4 regions of the Pseudomonas sp. PvP027 genome follow, and region 4 is predicted to be linked to each of the others. Evidence: predicted binding sites of a transcription regulator. Region 4 holds the regulator's gene; each other region holds the start of a gene.
What was found. The regulator FliA, encoded in region 4, starts transcription of late flagellar genes. The targets are predictions, from matches to a motif close to CTAAAGTTTNNNNNNNNNNNGCCGNTAA.
Positions count from the first base shown of each region.

Region 1 (4,187 bases), 4.3 Mb from region 4:
TCGTAAATGCCACGCGCATCGGCTATCGCGACATCCAGTTGGTAAAACGCTATTCCACGGTGGGCATGGGGCCGTCACAAGGCCGTCACTCGGCACTGCCGACTGCACGACTGGTGGCCGCGTCGACCCAGCGCAGTATCAGTGAAACCGGCGTGACCACGGCCCGTCCGCCCTTCGAGGCAGAGAAGCTGGCACACGTTGCAGGCCGTGCCTTCGATCCGTATCGGCAGACGCCCATGCACCAGCGTCATCTGCAGGCAGGTGCGAAGATGATGCCGGCCGGGATCTGGCAGCGTCCGGCGTTCTATGGCAAACCCTCGCAACGCGATGCCTGCATGCAGCAGGAAGCGCTGCACGTGCGTAACAAGGTCGGCATCATCGACGTGTCGACACTCGGTGGCCTGGACGTGCGCGGCCCCGACGCCGCCGAGCTGCTCAACCGCCTGTACACCTTCGCCTTTCTCAAACAGCCGGTCGGGCGTTCGCGTTATGCGCTGATGACCAACGAGCAAGGCGTGGTCATCGACGACGGCGTTTGCGCGCGCTTTGCCGAACAGCATTTCTATGTCACCGCCACCACCAGCGGTGTGGATCGCATTTATCAGCAGATGCTCAAGTGGAATGCCCAGTGGCGTCTGAACGTGGACATCACCAACGTCACGGCGGCCATTGCTGCGGTCAACCTGGCGGGTCCGGATTCGCGCAAGGTGCTGGAGCAGGTCTGTACCGACCTTGATCTGTCTGCCGCAGGTTTCCCTTATCTTGGCGTGCGCCTGGGCACTGTTGCCGGCATCAAGGCGCGGCTGTTGCGGGTCGGCTTCGTCGGCGAACTGGGCTACGAGATCCACGTCCCCGCTCGTCACGCGCTCAGACTCTGGGATGCGCTTGTCGAGGCTGGCAAGGCATTCGACATGCGTCCGTTCGGCGTCGAGACGCAACGTCTGTTACGTCTGGAAAAAGGTCACGTCATCATCAGCCAGGATACCGACGGCATGACCCATCCGGCAGAGATCGATATGGGTTGGGCCGTCAGCCGGAGCAAGCCTTTCTTTGTTGGTCGCCGCTCGGTGGACATCCTCGAGGCTCAGCCGCAAAAGCGCAAACTGGTTGGCTTCACCCTGCCCAAGGCCAGCCCGCTGCCACTTGAGGGCCATCTGGTGCTCAAGGGCCCGGACATCAGTGGCAACGTGACGTCCTGCGAGTACTCCTCGACTCTGGGCATGATCATCGGCATGGCCTATGCCGCGTTCGACCAGAGCACTCCCGGCCAGCAGATTCCGATCCGCGTCGAAGACGGTGTGGTGGTTCAGGCCACCGTCGTGAAACTGCCCTTCTTCGACCCTGAAAACCAGCGCCAGGAGCTCTGACCCATGACCAGCCTTATCCAGGACCGCCCTGTCGGCGCCAACGCGCGCGCCTTGTGCACACTGCAAGACCTCACCGATCGGCCACGCGTGGGATTTCGTGGTACGCAAAGCGCTGAATACCTGACGGCACGCGGTTTCAACCTGCCCGACGCACCGAACAGCGCCGTCACGCAGGCGGACGGCAGCCATGTCGCACGCCTTTCGCAGACCGAATTCCTGCTGCTGGGCAGCCCGCTTGATAACGGGCAGCGCATTGCCGATGAAGAAGCTCGCTGGGAGCTGGACCACAGCGCCAATTACCTGCTGCCTCGCGAAGACAGCCATGCCTGGCTGCAACTGAGTGGCGCTTGCATCTCCCGGGTAATGTCCAAGCTGTGTGGCGTGGATCTGCGCCCGGAGGCTTTTGCAGCCGGCTCGGTGGCGCAGACCTCGGCGGCGCGCATCAATGTGATCGTCATCAACCTCGGCGTGCAGACCGAACCCTGTTTCCAGATTCTCTTTGATCGGGCTTCACTGGCTTACTTCAAGGATGCGATGCTGGATGCCATGACCGAGTTTGGAGGGCGCTATTTATGAACCCCGGGTTACTGCGTTACTGAGCAAAGGTCGTGTCGTGCTCATAAACGACAACAAGTGTCTGTTACCGCCAAGCCAGTTAAAGAATGCCGGCAAAAAGCCGTTGACCTCTTGGTAGACCATAAGAGTGACCCTCAGCTCAATGCCCCGGGTCGCAGACTGCATACATGCAGCGCCCAACACTTGCGGCAGTAACGGACATCCCGGAGCTCAAATGAATATCAAACAGAAATTGACGTGGGCGTTCGCAGTCATTGCGTGCTTGCCCATACTAGTCGTCGCCGCCATCGTGATCGTAAACCTGCGTGACAAGGCGACCAGTGATTTCGCGGACAGCAGCGCGCGAGAAATTCGCCAGGTCGACAATGCCATGCAGCTGTTTTTCGACGGTATTACGCAGAACGTCAATTACATCGCGGCGCACCCGCTGATCGCCGGGGCGAGCGATGATTTCCGCAACTACATGGGTGCGACGCCTACCGCGCAGTCCGAGAATGACAGGCAGGCGACCGAGCTGTTCGCCAGTATCGCCAAGGCTCACCCAGCCTACTCCTACGTCTCTTATGGTCTGATCAACGGCAGCTACATCATGACGCCGGAAGACCCGAAAATGAGCAACTACGACCCGCGTGTGCGGCCGTGGTACAAGACGGCGATGGCCAATGCCGGCAAGACCGTGCGCAGCGATGCCTATTACTGGGCCAACGACGACGCTGTGCTGGTCAGCACCATCCGGGCGATCCCCAACAAGCTGGGCAACCCTGGCGGCGTGGTCAATATCGACGTATCGCTCAAGCAACTGACCAACATCGTCAAGCAGATCAAACTGGGCGAAAGCGGCTATCTGATGCTGATGGAAAAGAACGGCACCGTGCTGGTCGATCCCAAGCAGCCCGAGCATAACTTCAAGAAACTGGGTGAGCTGGGCGACGGCTTCAGCGAGCTGGCCAAAACTGCCAGTGGTCTGGTCGAGGTCACACTCAACGGCGAGCGTTACATGGCCAATGTGTACTCATCCGAGCAGCTGGGCTGGAACTTCATCGGCCTGATCAAACAGGACGAAGTGATGGCTTCGGCCACCCGCCTGACCTGGTTGATCGGCATCATCGCTGCCGTGCTGGCGCTGGTTTTCGCCATCGTCGGTGCCAGTTTCGCCAGCGTCATCGTGCGCCCGATCCACAGCGTTTCCAGCGGGCTGGAAGGCATTGCCGGTGGCGAAGGCGACCTGACCCAGAACCTCGCCGTGCGCGGCAAGGATGAAACCGCGCAACTGGCAGGCTGGTTCAACAAGTTCCTGACTGCGATTCGCAGCCTGATCCAGCACATCGGCCAGGCCGCGGGGAAGATTCTCGAAGCCTCACACAGCTCGACACGTGTCTCCAACGACATGGCCGAAGCCGCTGGCCGGCAGCGCGAAGCAGTGGACATGGTCTCCACGGCGTTTCATGAAATGGTCGCCACTTCCAATGAAGTCGCCCGCTCCTGCAGCCAGGCCGCCGACTCGGCCGACAACGGTCAGCAACAGGCGCGTGAAGGTCAGCGTCAGATCGACGATGCGGTGCGCAGCGTCGACCAGCTCAGCGAGGAACTCACCCGCTCGGCCAAGGACATGACACAACTGGAAAAGGACAGCGCAGGCATTCAGTCGATTCTCAACACCATCCGCTCGATTGCCGAGCAGACCAACCTGCTGGCGCTCAACGCCGCCATCGAGGCAGCACGTGCAGGCGAACAGGGTCGCGGCTTCGCCGTCGTAGCCGACGAAGTCCGCGCACTGGCCAAGCGTACGTCGGACTCGACCGCCGAAATCGACAACCTGCTGGGCAACCTGGCCAAACGCACGGCGTCGGTGGCGCAGCAGATGCATGCCAGCCTCGACGTCTCGCAGCAATCGGTGACCAAGATCGGGCAGGCACGCAGCAGCTTCGGGCAAATCCGCGAGTCAGTGGATGTGATTCGCGACATGAACACCCAGATCGCAACCGCCGCCGAGGAACAGCATCAGGTGGCCGAAGACATCAACCGGCACATCAGCCAGATCCATGGCGATGCGCAGTTGATCGCCGAACTCTCGGACTCGGCCCGCGCGGATTCCAGAAGTCTGGAGATCCTGTCCAGCGAACTGGACGGTCTGGTGCGCAAGTTCAAGACCTGATAATGCATACGCGGAGCGTGAGAAACGCTAGGTATCCGCACACCCCTATCGTGCCCATGCTCTGCGTACGCAGTGCAGATCTGTGGCGC
Region 1 is NZ_JAFIBK010000001.1:817,978-822,164, forward strand. It holds gene JOE33_RS03125 (2Fe-2S iron-sulfur cluster-binding protein) at 1-1,367, shown strand, start outside; gene JOE33_RS03130 (sarcosine oxidase) at 1,371-1,943, shown strand; gene JOE33_RS03135 (methyl-accepting chemotaxis protein) at 2,158-4,098, shown strand.
Region 1: JOE33_RS03135 (methyl-accepting chemotaxis protein) is a predicted target of FliA. The motif match lies at 2,023-2,050, and genes of this name have one in related genera.

Region 2 (4,187 bases), 4.3 Mb from region 4:
TGGGTTACACCGCGCTGTCGTTTCTGTCGGGCTTCAAGGCATTGAGTGGCAGCCTGGCCAGTTTCATCGCCTTGCGCGTCGGGGTGAATCTGGGCGCTGGCTGGGGCGAGCCTGTCGGTGTCAGCAATACTGCCGAGTGGTGGCCAGTAGAACGTCGCGGTTTTGCTCTGGGCGCGCACCATACCGGTTACCCCATCGGCGCGATGCTCAGCGGCATTGTCGCCAGTTTCGTGATCAGCACTTACGGAGAGGAAAACTGGCGTTATGTATTCTTCTTCGCCTTCGTCGTAGCGCTGCCGCTGATGATTTTCTGGGCACGCTACTCGACGGCCGAGCGCATCACTCAACTGTACGTGGACATCGCTGCCAAAGGCATGACCCCGCCGGACAGCACGCCGTCGACCAACGTAAAAGGCCAGGTCTGGAAGTCGGTGAAGGCAACCCTGAGCAACCGCAACATCGCCCTGACTGCCGGTAACACCATGCTCACCCAAGTGGTGTACATGGGCGTCAACATTGTCCTGCCAGCCTATCTGTACAACATCCTCAACCTGTCGCTGGCCGAGTCGGCGGGAATGAGCGTGGTGTTCACCCTGACCGGCATCCTCGGGCAATTGATCTGGCCATCGCTGTCGGACATCATCGGTCGGCGCATCACATTGATCATCTGCGGCATATGGATGGCGGTCAGCGTCGGGGCCTTTTACTTCGCCAACACCATCCTGATCGTCATCGCCGTGCAGTTGCTGTTCGGCCTGGTCGCCAATGCTGTCTGGCCCATCTACTACGCGGTCGCTTCCGACTCGGCGCAACCTTCGGCGACATCCACAGCCAACGGGATCATCACCACAGCGATGTTCATCGGCGGCGGTATCGCCCCGGTGCTGATGGGAACGCTGATTTCCATGGGCGGTGGCTGGACCAGCCTCAGCGGCTATACCGTGTGCTTTTTCGTAATGGCCGGTTGCGCATTGGGCGGGGCGTTCCTGCAGCTGTTTTCTCACCGTCCAGAGTTGCTGACGGTGCAGCGGAGCGTGTGAGGACGGGCAGTGATGTCACTTGGTTTTGATCTGAAATAGCCGTAAGCCGCTCTGTAGGGATGCTCGGTATCTGGACTAATGCGTCAGCCTGCGGGGACCGGAAAGACAGCGTAAGCGCTCAAAATCTGTCCCCGTATCAACCGGAAAACTTCACTTTAAAAGGGGTCGCAAGCGCTTTTCGGGCCGGTAAACCGATTCAATAGCGAAGATAAAGTATGACTTTTCCCTCCATTACTTGCTATTCAGCGACATCTGAGCTGTCGCAATCAGAACATACCTTGACTAACACAGGCAAAAAATCGACGTCAGAAATCTTCGGGCGTCAAGTTTTTCGAGTTGTATAGAGTATTGAATGCCAAGTGTAATAAAAATTTTTTATCCTTAAATATCATTGCCTTAGCTTGGTTTAGAGCCTTTATTCAGGTTTTGTAAGCTTATAGCTTCTAAAGTTACTGAGCTGGCGGGCGACATGAGTACTATCTCAATGACATCAATCATAAAAGTTGGTTCAGCCCATTTTTACGAGTGATAGCGCCCACCATGCAAGCCACGGAATGGCTAGTTCAGGACCGACATCATGTTCAGCAAACTCAGCATCTCGCAAAAGCTTTACTTCAGCTTTGCCGCGATCATCGTGCTTATCGTCGTCCTTGTCGCGAGTGCTTACAGAGGTTTCGAGCAGGTCGAAGAGGCTACAAACAGCAATGTTCATACGTACCAGGTGCTGAGCGAAGCGCAACTTGCCCTTGAACAGCTGATCAATATCGAGACCGGGATGCGAGGCTTTGTCATCGCTTCGAAGGATGCGTTCCTGGAGCCATTGGTGGCGGGGGAGAGGCGTTTCAACGAAGAACTCGATTCGCTCAAGCGCCTGACAGCTGACAATGCGGAGCAGCAGCGCCGCCTGGCCGCTCTGGGTGATACCCAGAAGCGCTGGCTCGATGAAGATATCAATCCGATCATCGCCCTGCGCCGCGATCTGACTGCACGCAATATGCCTGATGATGAGCTGGATGCACGCATCACCTCGGGGGCCGACAAAGCCAAGATGGACAGCATGCGTGCTCTGCTCGCTGAAATCAGCGGTACTGAGCAAAAGTTGCTGGTTCAGCGCAGTCAGGAAATGTCCGATGCCAAGCGGTTTGCGATCATGATTCTGATGTGCGGCGGCCTGGCCGCGGCTGTTCTTGCGATGATCCTTGCCGCTGTATTGGGGCGCAGCACCACGGCGCGCTTGCAACTGGCCATTGATGCCGCAACGGCAATTGCCAATGGCAAGCTGGACACTGTGATCGACACCAGCAGTCACGATGAACTGCCGAAAGCCTTTGATCGTATGCAGAATCGCCTGCGCGAGATGATTCAACAGATCAGCCAGGCCGCCAATCAACTGGTCGTCGCCGTGCAACAGATTTCCGGTGCTTCCGAACAGCTGTCCGGTGCTATCCAGGAACAGTCGACGTCCGCCTCGGCGATGGCGGCTACTATCGAAGAACTGACCGTCAGCATCCATCACGTTTCCGAAAACGCCGATGAGGCGCATGAACTCGCCAGCCGCTCAGGGCAGCAGTCGAAGGACGGTGCGCAGGTCATCGAAAATACCCTGTCCAGCATGAATGGCATCGCCCGGACAGTGCAGCTGTCTTCTACTCAGGTCGCAGGACTGGGTCAGCACTCCGAGCACATTTCGTCGATCGTCAGCGTGATTCAGGGCATTGCCGATCAGACCAACCTGCTGGCCCTCAACGCTGCCATCGAGGCGGCGCGTGCCGGTGAACAGGGACGTGGCTTCGCAGTGGTTGCCGACGAAGTACGCCTGCTGGCGCAGAACACCGGCAAGTCCACCAAGGAAATCGCCGGGATGATCGATAAAATTCAGGCGGGCGTACGGGAAACCGTCGAGAGCATGCGCAGCGGCGTTCAGGAAGTGAACGAAGGCGTGGAAATGGCGGGCACTGCCGGTCAAGCGATCATTGAGATTCGCGACAGTTCGGGCAAGGTTCTGCAGGTGGTCGACCAGATATCTTTCGCGCTGCGTGAGCAAACCGCCGCCAGCCAGGATGTTGCACGTAACGTCGAGCGCTCTGCGCAAATGGCTGAACAGAACAACATGTCGGTTCAGGAACTGCTCAAGACCAGCGGCGGCCTGAAGATCCTCGCCACCAGCCTGCAGACGGAAGTGGGCAAGTTTCGGCTATAAGGTCTGAAGAAAGCTCGTCAACCCGCTCACGCTGCTGAAAACCCCGGTATTGGTCTATGGCTAATCCCGGGGTTTTTTCTGGCATATTTAAAAAACGCACCTAACCTTTGGTGCCTTGATGACATACCCGTGGAGGTCGTCAGAACCGGTCAAAAGGGGTGCCAAGCGTGATGCCCTGCGGGCTTTCAGGTCGTCCGGCAGGGCAAGGATGAGCAGTACATCGGAATTCATGCAATGAAATGGCAGCGCAGGCTGTCTCAGGACTGATACCTTTTTACGTCAATGCTGAGCCAGAATACTGTCCAGCAGACCCGGGAAACGGCTTTCCAAGACCTGTTTACGCAGCGAGTTCATGTGCGTGGTGCCCACGTTGCGCGTCTGTACAAGCCCGGCATCGCGCAGCACGCGGAAGTGATGGGACATGCTGGATTTGGGACGTCCGCCGTCCAGTTCGCCGCAGGTGGCCTCTGCAACGCCGGCCAGGCAGCGCACGATTCCCATGCGAACGGGATCACTCAAGGCATAGAGCACGCGTTCGAGTGTGAGGTCTTCAGGATCGGGGTGTTGGAAGGTTCGCATGGTGGGGATGATATCAAGGCTTCCGTTTATTGCCATAGTTCGATTACCATCGAACAACTGAAATCAAAAGTCATCTGGCCTACGGGAGCTTTCCAATGTCTGCATTGTTCGAACCCTTCAAACTGAAAGACGTGACGCTGCGCAACCGAATCGCCATTCCTCCGATGTGCCAGTACTCGGCAACCGAAGGTGTTATCAACGACTGGCACCACGTGCATCTGGCCAGCATGGCACGCGGTGGTGCGGGCCTGTTGGTGGTCGAAGCTACCGCCGTCGCGCCGGAAGGGCGTATTACCCCCGGTTGCACTGGTATCTGGAATGACGAACAGGCGCAGGCATTCGTGCCTGTCGTCAAAGCCATCAAGGCT
Region 2 is NZ_JAFIBK010000001.1:852,719-856,905, reverse strand. It holds gene JOE33_RS03280 (MFS transporter) at 1-1,040, shown strand, start outside; gene JOE33_RS03275 (methyl-accepting chemotaxis protein) at 1,618-3,240, shown strand; gene JOE33_RS03270 (helix-turn-helix domain-containing protein) at 3,520-3,855, opposite strand; gene JOE33_RS03265 (NADH:flavin oxidoreductase/NADH oxidase) at 3,915-4,187, shown strand, end outside.
Region 2: JOE33_RS03275 (methyl-accepting chemotaxis protein) is a predicted target of FliA. The motif match lies at 1,484-1,511, and genes of this name have one in related genera.

Region 3 (4,187 bases), 3.3 Mb from region 4:
GGCAAAGGGTGTCAGGTCAGGCTTCCACAGGCGGGTTGTGCCACCCGGTAAATCCACAGGCTTGAGGCTGGTCACGAACTCGGGCGCCTGTACCGCGGGGATGCCTGCTGCGCCTGTCGCTGCGGCGCCAAGCGCCGATATCAGCGCAACGTTCTCGAGCACATCGAACAGGTAGGCGAACGCTTGCCGTTTCTCGTCCTTGGCCCAGCTCTCCACGCCTTCGTACACTTCGTGAGCCAGCTGAATGGCGGTAACGGCCATCATCACCTCGCCCAATACCGGAACGACGAAGCCTGCGATATTCAGGACATTGAAGGCGGTGTCCATGAAGTACTGCACGCGCTCATCGAAGGTCTTCTGGTCCTGCGCCGCGGTAGGTACACCATGAAACAGTGCGTCGTCGCGCAAGGCTGCGCGTTTGCGCTCGTACAGGTTGTCCAGCAGTGGACCTTGCAGCACGCTTTCTCTCAGGTCGAGTCGGGCGTTTCGGTCGGCTTCACGCTCCAGCCACTGACGCTCGAAAATGCCGCCTTTCTTGACTTTGGGGTGCAGGCGTTCAGACAACTTTTCAAACAAGGCACTTCTATGGCGCGCCGGTATGAAGCGCATGAAGAAGTTCAGGTAGCCGTTGATGAACATCCGGTCGCGCAATGCATTTATGAACACTTCGACCGAGTCGTATTCCTTCAGCGGCGCAACGGGATCATCCGGGATATACACCACAATCCGTTCTGCCTGAGTAGCAGTATCCCGATCCTTGCCAATAACCAGAATACCGGTTAGTTCGATATCACCCAGGCACAGTACGCTGCAGTTGACCGGCCTGTTATCGAGCCGGACATGTTGTTTGCCATCGAGAATGTCCAGAACGGCGCCTTGCAACGCCGGGCTGACCTGTTGTTGCAGGGATGCAATCTGTAACTGCAGCCGGATCGACGATGATTCCAGTTGCATGAAGCTCTGACTCAGTCTAGATGCCGCAGCGTCTGCAGTTTCCTCGGGTGTCAAAGGTGTGCTGAAGACGGACTGAAGATGCGCCTGGTATCGGCCGCCCAGGTCCAGCTCACGGCACAGCGCTGCAAAATCGGTCGGTGAAATGGGCAAGGACTTGCCGGTGATCTGTTGGCCGAGGATTTCAAAGGAAGAAAACACCTGGGCCTTGATGCCGGTGCTGGAGTCCATTGCGCCCGGTGCTGTTTCCCAGGCTTCGAAATTCTGCAGCGCTGCCTTGAGCAGGCTTTGGGTTGCGGCCCTCAGGGCAATGTTGGCCTGTGTTACCGGGTCTCTGGATGCCGTATTGAACGATTGGTCGACTCGCGCACGACTGGCGTGGAACAGCCAGGTGTCGGCAACGTCCACCTCCAGCCCGAAGCGATCCTTGATGGCGGCTGTCAGCAGGGGGCTTGCGAAGTCCTCCAGCGTCGACAGGCGATCCAGCGTCGGGCGTACCTGTTGCTCGTGGTCGCGGTGCTCGGCATACAGGCGCTGCAGCTCGGCGACTTGAGCAGGGCTGGACGTGCGTGCGCTCGCCAGCCATTGCACGGGCCGGCGCGAAGCCTTGCGCAAGGCTGCATGAGTTGCCGGCTCAGCTTGAAGCAGCCACGCGGGGGATTTGTCTTTTATCAGTTGCAGATGCGGGAGCGCAGGCGCCTTGCCCGACGGAGATAGATCCAGCATTTAAGTGCCTTGTCGTGAATGAACAGGCGACAAAGCTTACGGCCGCGACTTGCCGTTCAAGTGTTAACTATCTATGTACGCTTGCTGTTTCTGAAGGCCGTTGCTCAAGTAGTGGTGACGATGGCCGACAAGACATGAAGAGGGCAAAAGAGCGATGGTCGATAGCGGCCGTGACTTCGTTCTGTATTACCCATGTAACGTTTGACGGCTGGGCTATACTCACGCCGTTTGGACCGTTCGTCGGTCCGCTTCTTGAACACGGCCCGACGCCGTCGTTGAACTCTTGAGGGCTGACTGTGAAGAACTGGACCTTGCGCCAACGGATTCTGGCGAGTTTCGCCGTCATCATCGCAATCATGCTACTGATGGTCGTTGTATCTTATTCACGGTTGTTGTCCATCGAGTCCAGCGAGGAAGATGTTCGTCTCGATGCGTTGCCCGGTGTCTACTACAGCACCCTGGTGCGCAGTGCCTGGGGCGAGAGTTACATCCGCACGCTGGAGCTGATTGCCGAAGGGCAGGGGCGGCCGCTGACCAAGCAGGAACGAGACCAGTTTCAGGGTTTTGACGAAAACCTGCAGGCACAGATGGACGGCTACAAGAAGTCTATCTTCGATGATTCAGACAGAGACAGCTTCGCGCTTTTCGAAAAGCGCCGCGAAGCCTATTCGCGCATGCTCGCCGAGGTTCACGCCAAGTACGATCGCGGCGACTACGCAGGTGCGCGCGCCGAGTTCTATGGCGAAGTCAACCCGGTCTGGCTCGCGGGCCGCAAGCAGCTCAATGAGCTCATCGTGGCCAATAAACAGCTGGCGGATCAGGCCACCACCAATATCGTCAATGCTGTGCTGGGTGCCAAGGTCAGCATGGTGCTTTCTCTGCTGATCGCTATCATGGCGGCAGCTGCATGCGGGCTGTTGCTGATGCGCTCGATCATGGCCCCGATGCAACTGATCGTGGGTATCCTGGACGTCATGCGCAAGGGGGATTTGAGTACCCGTCTGAGCCTGTCGCGCAAGGACGAGTTCAATGCGGTCGAGACCGGCTTCAACGACATGGTCACCGAGCTCACCGCGCTGGTTGCGCAGGCGCAGCGCTCTTCGGTGCAGGTCACTACCTCGGTCACCGAGATCGCCGCAACGTCCCGCCAGCAGCAGGCTACTGCCACCGAGACCGCTGCAACCACCACCGAGATCGGCGCCACGTCGCGGGAAATCGCTGCCACCTCGCGGGATCTGGTGCGGACCATGACCGAAGTCACCTCGGCGGCCGATCAGGCGTCGGTTCTCGCCGGTTCCGGCCAGCAGGGGCTGGCACGCATGGAAGACACCATGCATCAGGTGATGGGCGCTGCCAATCTGGTCAACGCCAAGCTGGCGATCCTCAACGAGAAGGCCGGTAACATCAATCAGGTCGTCGTCACCATCGTCAAGGTCGCCGACCAGACCAACCTGCTGTCGCTCAATGCCGCCATCGAGGCCGAGAAGGCGGGTGAGTACGGTCGCGGGTTTGCAGTGGTTGCCACCGAGGTGCGTCGCCTTGCCGACCAGACTGCCGTCGCCACTTATGACATCGAGCAGATGGTGCGGGAAATCCAGTCGGCGGTGTCTGCTGGCGTGATGGGCATGGACAAGTTTTCCGAAGAGGTGCGCCGCGGCATGTTCGAGGTCACTCAGGTCGGCGAGCAATTGTCGCAGATCATTCATCAGGTTCAGGCACTGGCACCCCGTGTGCTTATGGTCAACGAAGGCATGCAGGCTCAGGCCACCGGCGCCGAACAGATCAATCAGGCGCTGGTGCAGCTGGCGGATGCCAGCAGCCAGACCGTCGACTCACTGCGTCAAGCCAGTTTCGCCATCGACGAGTTGAGTCAGGTCGCGGTCGGGCTGCGCAGTGGCGTTTCGCGATTCAAGGTCTGAAGGCTCAATGAGCGATCAATCGCCGAGGCGCAATGGCACGCCACTGACCGCCAGCAAGCTCTTTCTGCTGTTTTGCATCGGCGAGGACCGCTATGCGCTGGACGCGACCGAGATCGCTGAAATCCTGCCGCGTGTGAAGCTCAAGACCATTGCCCAGGCACCTCACTGGGTAGCGGGAATCTTTGCCCACCGCGGCGAGATCGTGCCGGTGATTGACATCAGTGCGCTGAATTCCGGCCAGCCGGCGCGCTCGCGCACCAGTACGCGAATGGTGCTGGTGCATTATCGCTACGACGACGCGCACCCGGCGCAATTGCTCGGGCTGATTCTGGAACAGGCGACCGAAACGCTGCGCTGCCCGGTTGCGCAGTTCAAGGCCTACGGGCTGGACAATCGCCTGTCACCGTATCTCGGACCGGTGCGTGAGGATGAGCAGGGCCTGTTGCAGTGGATTCACGTTCATGAGCTGTTGAGCGAGCCGGTCCGCGAGTTGTTGTATCCGGTTCCGCCGATTGACCTCGAGCTGCTCGAGGACGCGCAATGAAGGTGGATGACTCGCGCTTCTTCAGCTTTCTCAAGGAGCGTATCGGC
Region 3 is NZ_JAFIBK010000001.1:1,899,975-1,904,161, reverse strand. It holds gene JOE33_RS07790 (NEL domain-containing protein) at 1-1,677, opposite strand, end outside; gene JOE33_RS07785 (methyl-accepting chemotaxis protein) at 1,974-3,596, shown strand; gene JOE33_RS07780 (chemotaxis protein CheW) at 3,604-4,140, shown strand; gene JOE33_RS07775 (protein-glutamate O-methyltransferase CheR) at 4,137-4,187, shown strand, end outside.
Region 3: JOE33_RS07785 (methyl-accepting chemotaxis protein) is a predicted target of FliA. The motif match lies at 1,781-1,808, and genes of this name have one in related genera.

Region 4 (4,187 bases):
CGGCGCCCCCTTTTACAGTGTGAAAACCGCGAAAAATTGCATTGAGCAGATCAGCATCATCCGGTCGGCTTTCCAGCTCGACCAATTGCTCTGACAACTGCTCCAGAATTTCGCCGGCCTCTACCAGAAAATCCTGAAGGATTTCTTCATCGGCGCCGAAGCTCATGGGGTGCTCCCTAAAATTAACCGTCAACAGACCTTAGAAGCCGAGGCTCGATAGCAGATCGTCTACATCATCCTGTCCGGATACGACGTCTTCACGTTTATCGGCATGAATCTGCGGACCTTCACCCTGAGCGAGATGTTTTTTAGGATCTTTTTCAGCGAGGATGGATTCTTCGTCATGTTCGATGCCTGCGAAGCGATCGACATGGCTGGCCATGAGCACCAGTTTGAGCAGATTGCTCTCGACCTCGGTGACCAGTTGTGTCACGCGCTTGATGACCTGACCGGTAAGGTCCTGGTAATCCTGGGCGAGCAGAATGTCGTTGAGATGTGCGGAAACCTGATGGGTCTCCTTTTCGGTACGCGTCAAAAAACCATCGACCCGCTTGGCCAGCTCGCGGAACTCTTCGGCACCGATTTCGCGGCGCATGAAACGTCCCCAGTCGTCGCTCAACGCCTTGGCGTCGGAACTCAGGCCGTTCATGACCGGCGTGCTTTCCTCCACCAGGTCCATGGTGCGGTTGGCCGCATTCTCGGTCAGCCTCACCACATACGACAGGCGTTCGGTAGCATCCGTGATCTGCGACACCTCCTCGGCCTGAGGCATGTGCGGATCAATGTGAAAGTTCACGATTGCACTGTGCAGCTCACGAGTCAGCTTGCCCACTTCCTGATAAAGGCCGCGGTCGCGTGTCTGGTTGAGTTCGTGGATCAGTTGCACAGCGTCGCCGAAACGACCTTTTTCAAGGCTGGTGACAAGTTCCTGCGCGTGTCTCTTTAAGGTCGACTCAAAGTCGGCCATCGAATCATTGTTATCCATAGCGCCCTCGCGGCTTGCATCAGCTATTGACGCGTTCAAAGATCTTGTCGATCTTGTCTTTCAGGGCTTGGGCGGTGAATGGCTTGACTACATAACCGTTCACCCCGGCCTGGGCAGCTTCAATGATCTGCTCACGCTTGGCTTCGGCAGTGACCATCAGCACGGGAAGGCTCTTGAGGCGTTCGTCCTTGCGGACTTCGCGCAGCAGATCGATACCGGACATGCCAGGCATGTTCCAGTCCGTCACCAGAAAGTCAAAGGCACCGCTCTGCAGCATCGGCAATGCGGTCAGACCATCATCCGCTTCCGATGTGTTGGTAAACCCCAGATCACGCAAAAGGTTCTTGATGATCCGCCGCATCGTTGAGAAGTCATCAACGATGAGGATTTTCATGTTCTTGTCCAATTCGACCTCCAAGCAGTCTTTAACGCGTTCAGCACCTGAACACGCTGTTCACTCAATACTGGCACAGCACACCCCCGGCTGTACGAAACGACGACGGGCTTGGCACAACAACAGGCAAGGACCTGAGAAACAAGCCCATCAAGGCAATGCCTGACAGGCTTCCGACGGGTCCATCCTGTTACCACGTAACGCTCTGCACAGCCGGCTTGCAGTCAACGCGCGGCCATAGACCGCACGTTGCCTGTCAACGCGCTCGCCACTCCCCCAAACGCCCTCGCAAACGAGCTGCGCACTGGCTGTGTAACTGACTGACCCGAGATTCGCTGACCCCAAGAACCTCTCCGATTTCCTTGAGGTTCAGCTCTTCGTCGTAGTACAGCGCCAACACCAGACGCTCGCGCTCTGGCAGATTGGCAATTGCATCGGCCAACGCAGCCTGGAAGCGCTCGTCTTCCAGGTCGCGCGACGGCTCAAGCGAACCGCTTGCGCCATCCTCGTGCAGCCCTTCATGATCGCCGTCCTGCAGCAGGTCGTCGAAACTGAAGAGGCGGCTGCCCAAGGTGTCATTCAAAATCCCGTAGTAATCATCGAGACTCAACTGGAGTTCGGCCGCAACCTCGTGATCTTTAGCGTCACGGCCGGTTTTAGCTTCAATTGCCCGAATTGCGTCACTGACCATGCGCGTATTGCGGTGTACCGAGCGTGGCGCCCAGTCACCCTTGCGCACTTCATCGAGCATCGCACCACGGATGCGAATACCGGCATAGGTCTCGAAACTCGCGCCCTTGGTGGAATCATACTTGGTGGAGACTTCAAGCAGGCCGATCATACCGGCCTGGATCAGATCCTCGACCTGTACGCTGGCCGGCAGGCGCGCCAGCAGATGATAAGCGATACGCTTGACCAAAGGCGCATAGCGCTCGATCAACTCGTATTGCGAATTACGGGACGCCTTGCTGTACATCTGGTAGCCGCTCGCAGTCATTGCACAGGCCCTGCACTGGTCTGGTGAACGAGTCGCTCAACGAAGAACTCGAGATGACCCCGCGGGTTGGCTGGCAACGGCCAGGTATCAACCTTCTGGGCAATGGCCTTGAAGGCCAGTGCACATTTGGAACGCGGGAATGCTTCGTAAACGGCGCGCTGTTTCTGTACCGCCTTGCGTACGCATTCGTCGTACGGCACGGCACCTACATACTGAAGCGCAACATCGAGAAAACGATCCGTCACTTTGGTCAGCTTGGCGAACAGGTTGCGCCCTTCCTGCGGGCTCTGTGCCATGTTGGCCAGCACCCGGAAGCGGTTCATGCCGTAGTCGCGATTGAGCAGTTTGATCAGGGCGTAGGCATCGGTGATCGACGTGGGCTCGTCGCACACTACCAGCAGCACTTCCTGAGCGGCGCGCACGAAGCTGACCACCGACTCGCCGATACCGGCGGCCGTATCGATCACCAGCACATCGAGGTTGTCGCCAATCTCGCTGAACGCCTGGATCAGGCCGGCATGCTGGGCGGGCGAAAGATGCACCATGCTCTGGGTGCCGGAAGCAGCGGGTACGATTCGAACCCCGCCCGGCCCCTGCAGCAGCACGTCGCGCAACTCACAACGCCCCTCGATGACATCGGCAAGTGTGCGTTTGGGCGTCAGCCCAAGCAGCACGTCGACATTGGCCAGACCCAGATCGGCGTCCAGCAGCATGACGCGACGGCCAAGCTCGGCGAGGGCCAGTGAAAGGTTCACTGACACGTTAGTCTTACCGACGCCACCTTTGCCACCGGTCACAGCGATAACCTGTACGGGATGCATGCTGCCCATGTTATTTCTTTACCTTGTCTTGCGTAGACCGAAACCACATCGAGGGCTGCACATGCGCAAATGAACACTGCATGGCAGACCGTTGACGCAGGGACATTCCAATAATATCCATCACTTAACCCACTCTCTTGCCAGGGGTGTGATAGAGGTCAGCAAACATATCAGCCATTGCTTCTTCGCTAGGCTCGTCCTGCATCTGCACACTCACAGCGCGGCTTACCAACTGATGACGACGCGGAGTATGCAGGTCATCAGGAATGCGTGGTCCGTCCGTGAGGTAGGCCACAGGTAGTTCGTGACTGATCGCCAGGCTCAGGACTTCACCAAGGCTGGCAGTTTCATCAAGCTTGGTCAGAATGCATCCGGCCAGGCCACAACGCTTGTAACTGTGATACGCGGCCGTCAGCACCTGCTTCTGGCTGGTGGTTGCCAGTACCAGATAGTTGCGCGACTTGATGCCGCGACCGGCGAGGCTTTCCAGCTGCATGCGCAGCGCAGGATCACTGGCCTGCAGCCCGGCGGTATCAATCAGCACCACGCGCTTGCGCAGCAGCGGTTCCAGCGCCTGAACCAGAGACTGGCCGGGATCGACATGGGTGACCGGAACGTTGAGGATGCGCCCAAGGGTCTTGAGCTGCTCCTGCGCGCCGATACGGAAACTGTCCATGCTGACCAGTGCGATATTCTGCGGACCGTACTTCAACACGTAACGTGCTGCCAGTTTGGCCAGGGTGGTGGTCTTGCCCATGCCGGCAGGACCGACCATCGCAATCACACCGCCCTCTTCCAGCGGCTCGACTTCCGGTACGGCGATCATGCGTGCCAGGTGCGCCAGCAGCATGCGCCAGGCCTGACGAGGCTCGTCAATCTCCGGAATCATCGACAACAAGTCGCGTGACAGCGGGCCGGACAGGCCGACACGCTGCAGACGACGCCACAGGTTGGCCTGCTGCGGACGAGTGCCCTGCAACTGGTTCCACG
Region 4 is NZ_JAFIBK010000001.1:5,165,105-5,169,291, reverse strand. It holds gene JOE33_RS22520 (chemotaxis protein CheA) at 1-166, opposite strand, end outside; gene JOE33_RS22515 (protein phosphatase CheZ) at 200-985, opposite strand; gene JOE33_RS22510 (chemotaxis response regulator CheY) at 1,005-1,379, opposite strand; gene fliA (RNA polymerase sigma factor FliA) at 1,636-2,376, opposite strand; gene fleN (flagellar synthesis regulator FleN) at 2,373-3,206, opposite strand; gene flhF (flagellar biosynthesis protein FlhF) at 3,322-4,187, opposite strand, start outside.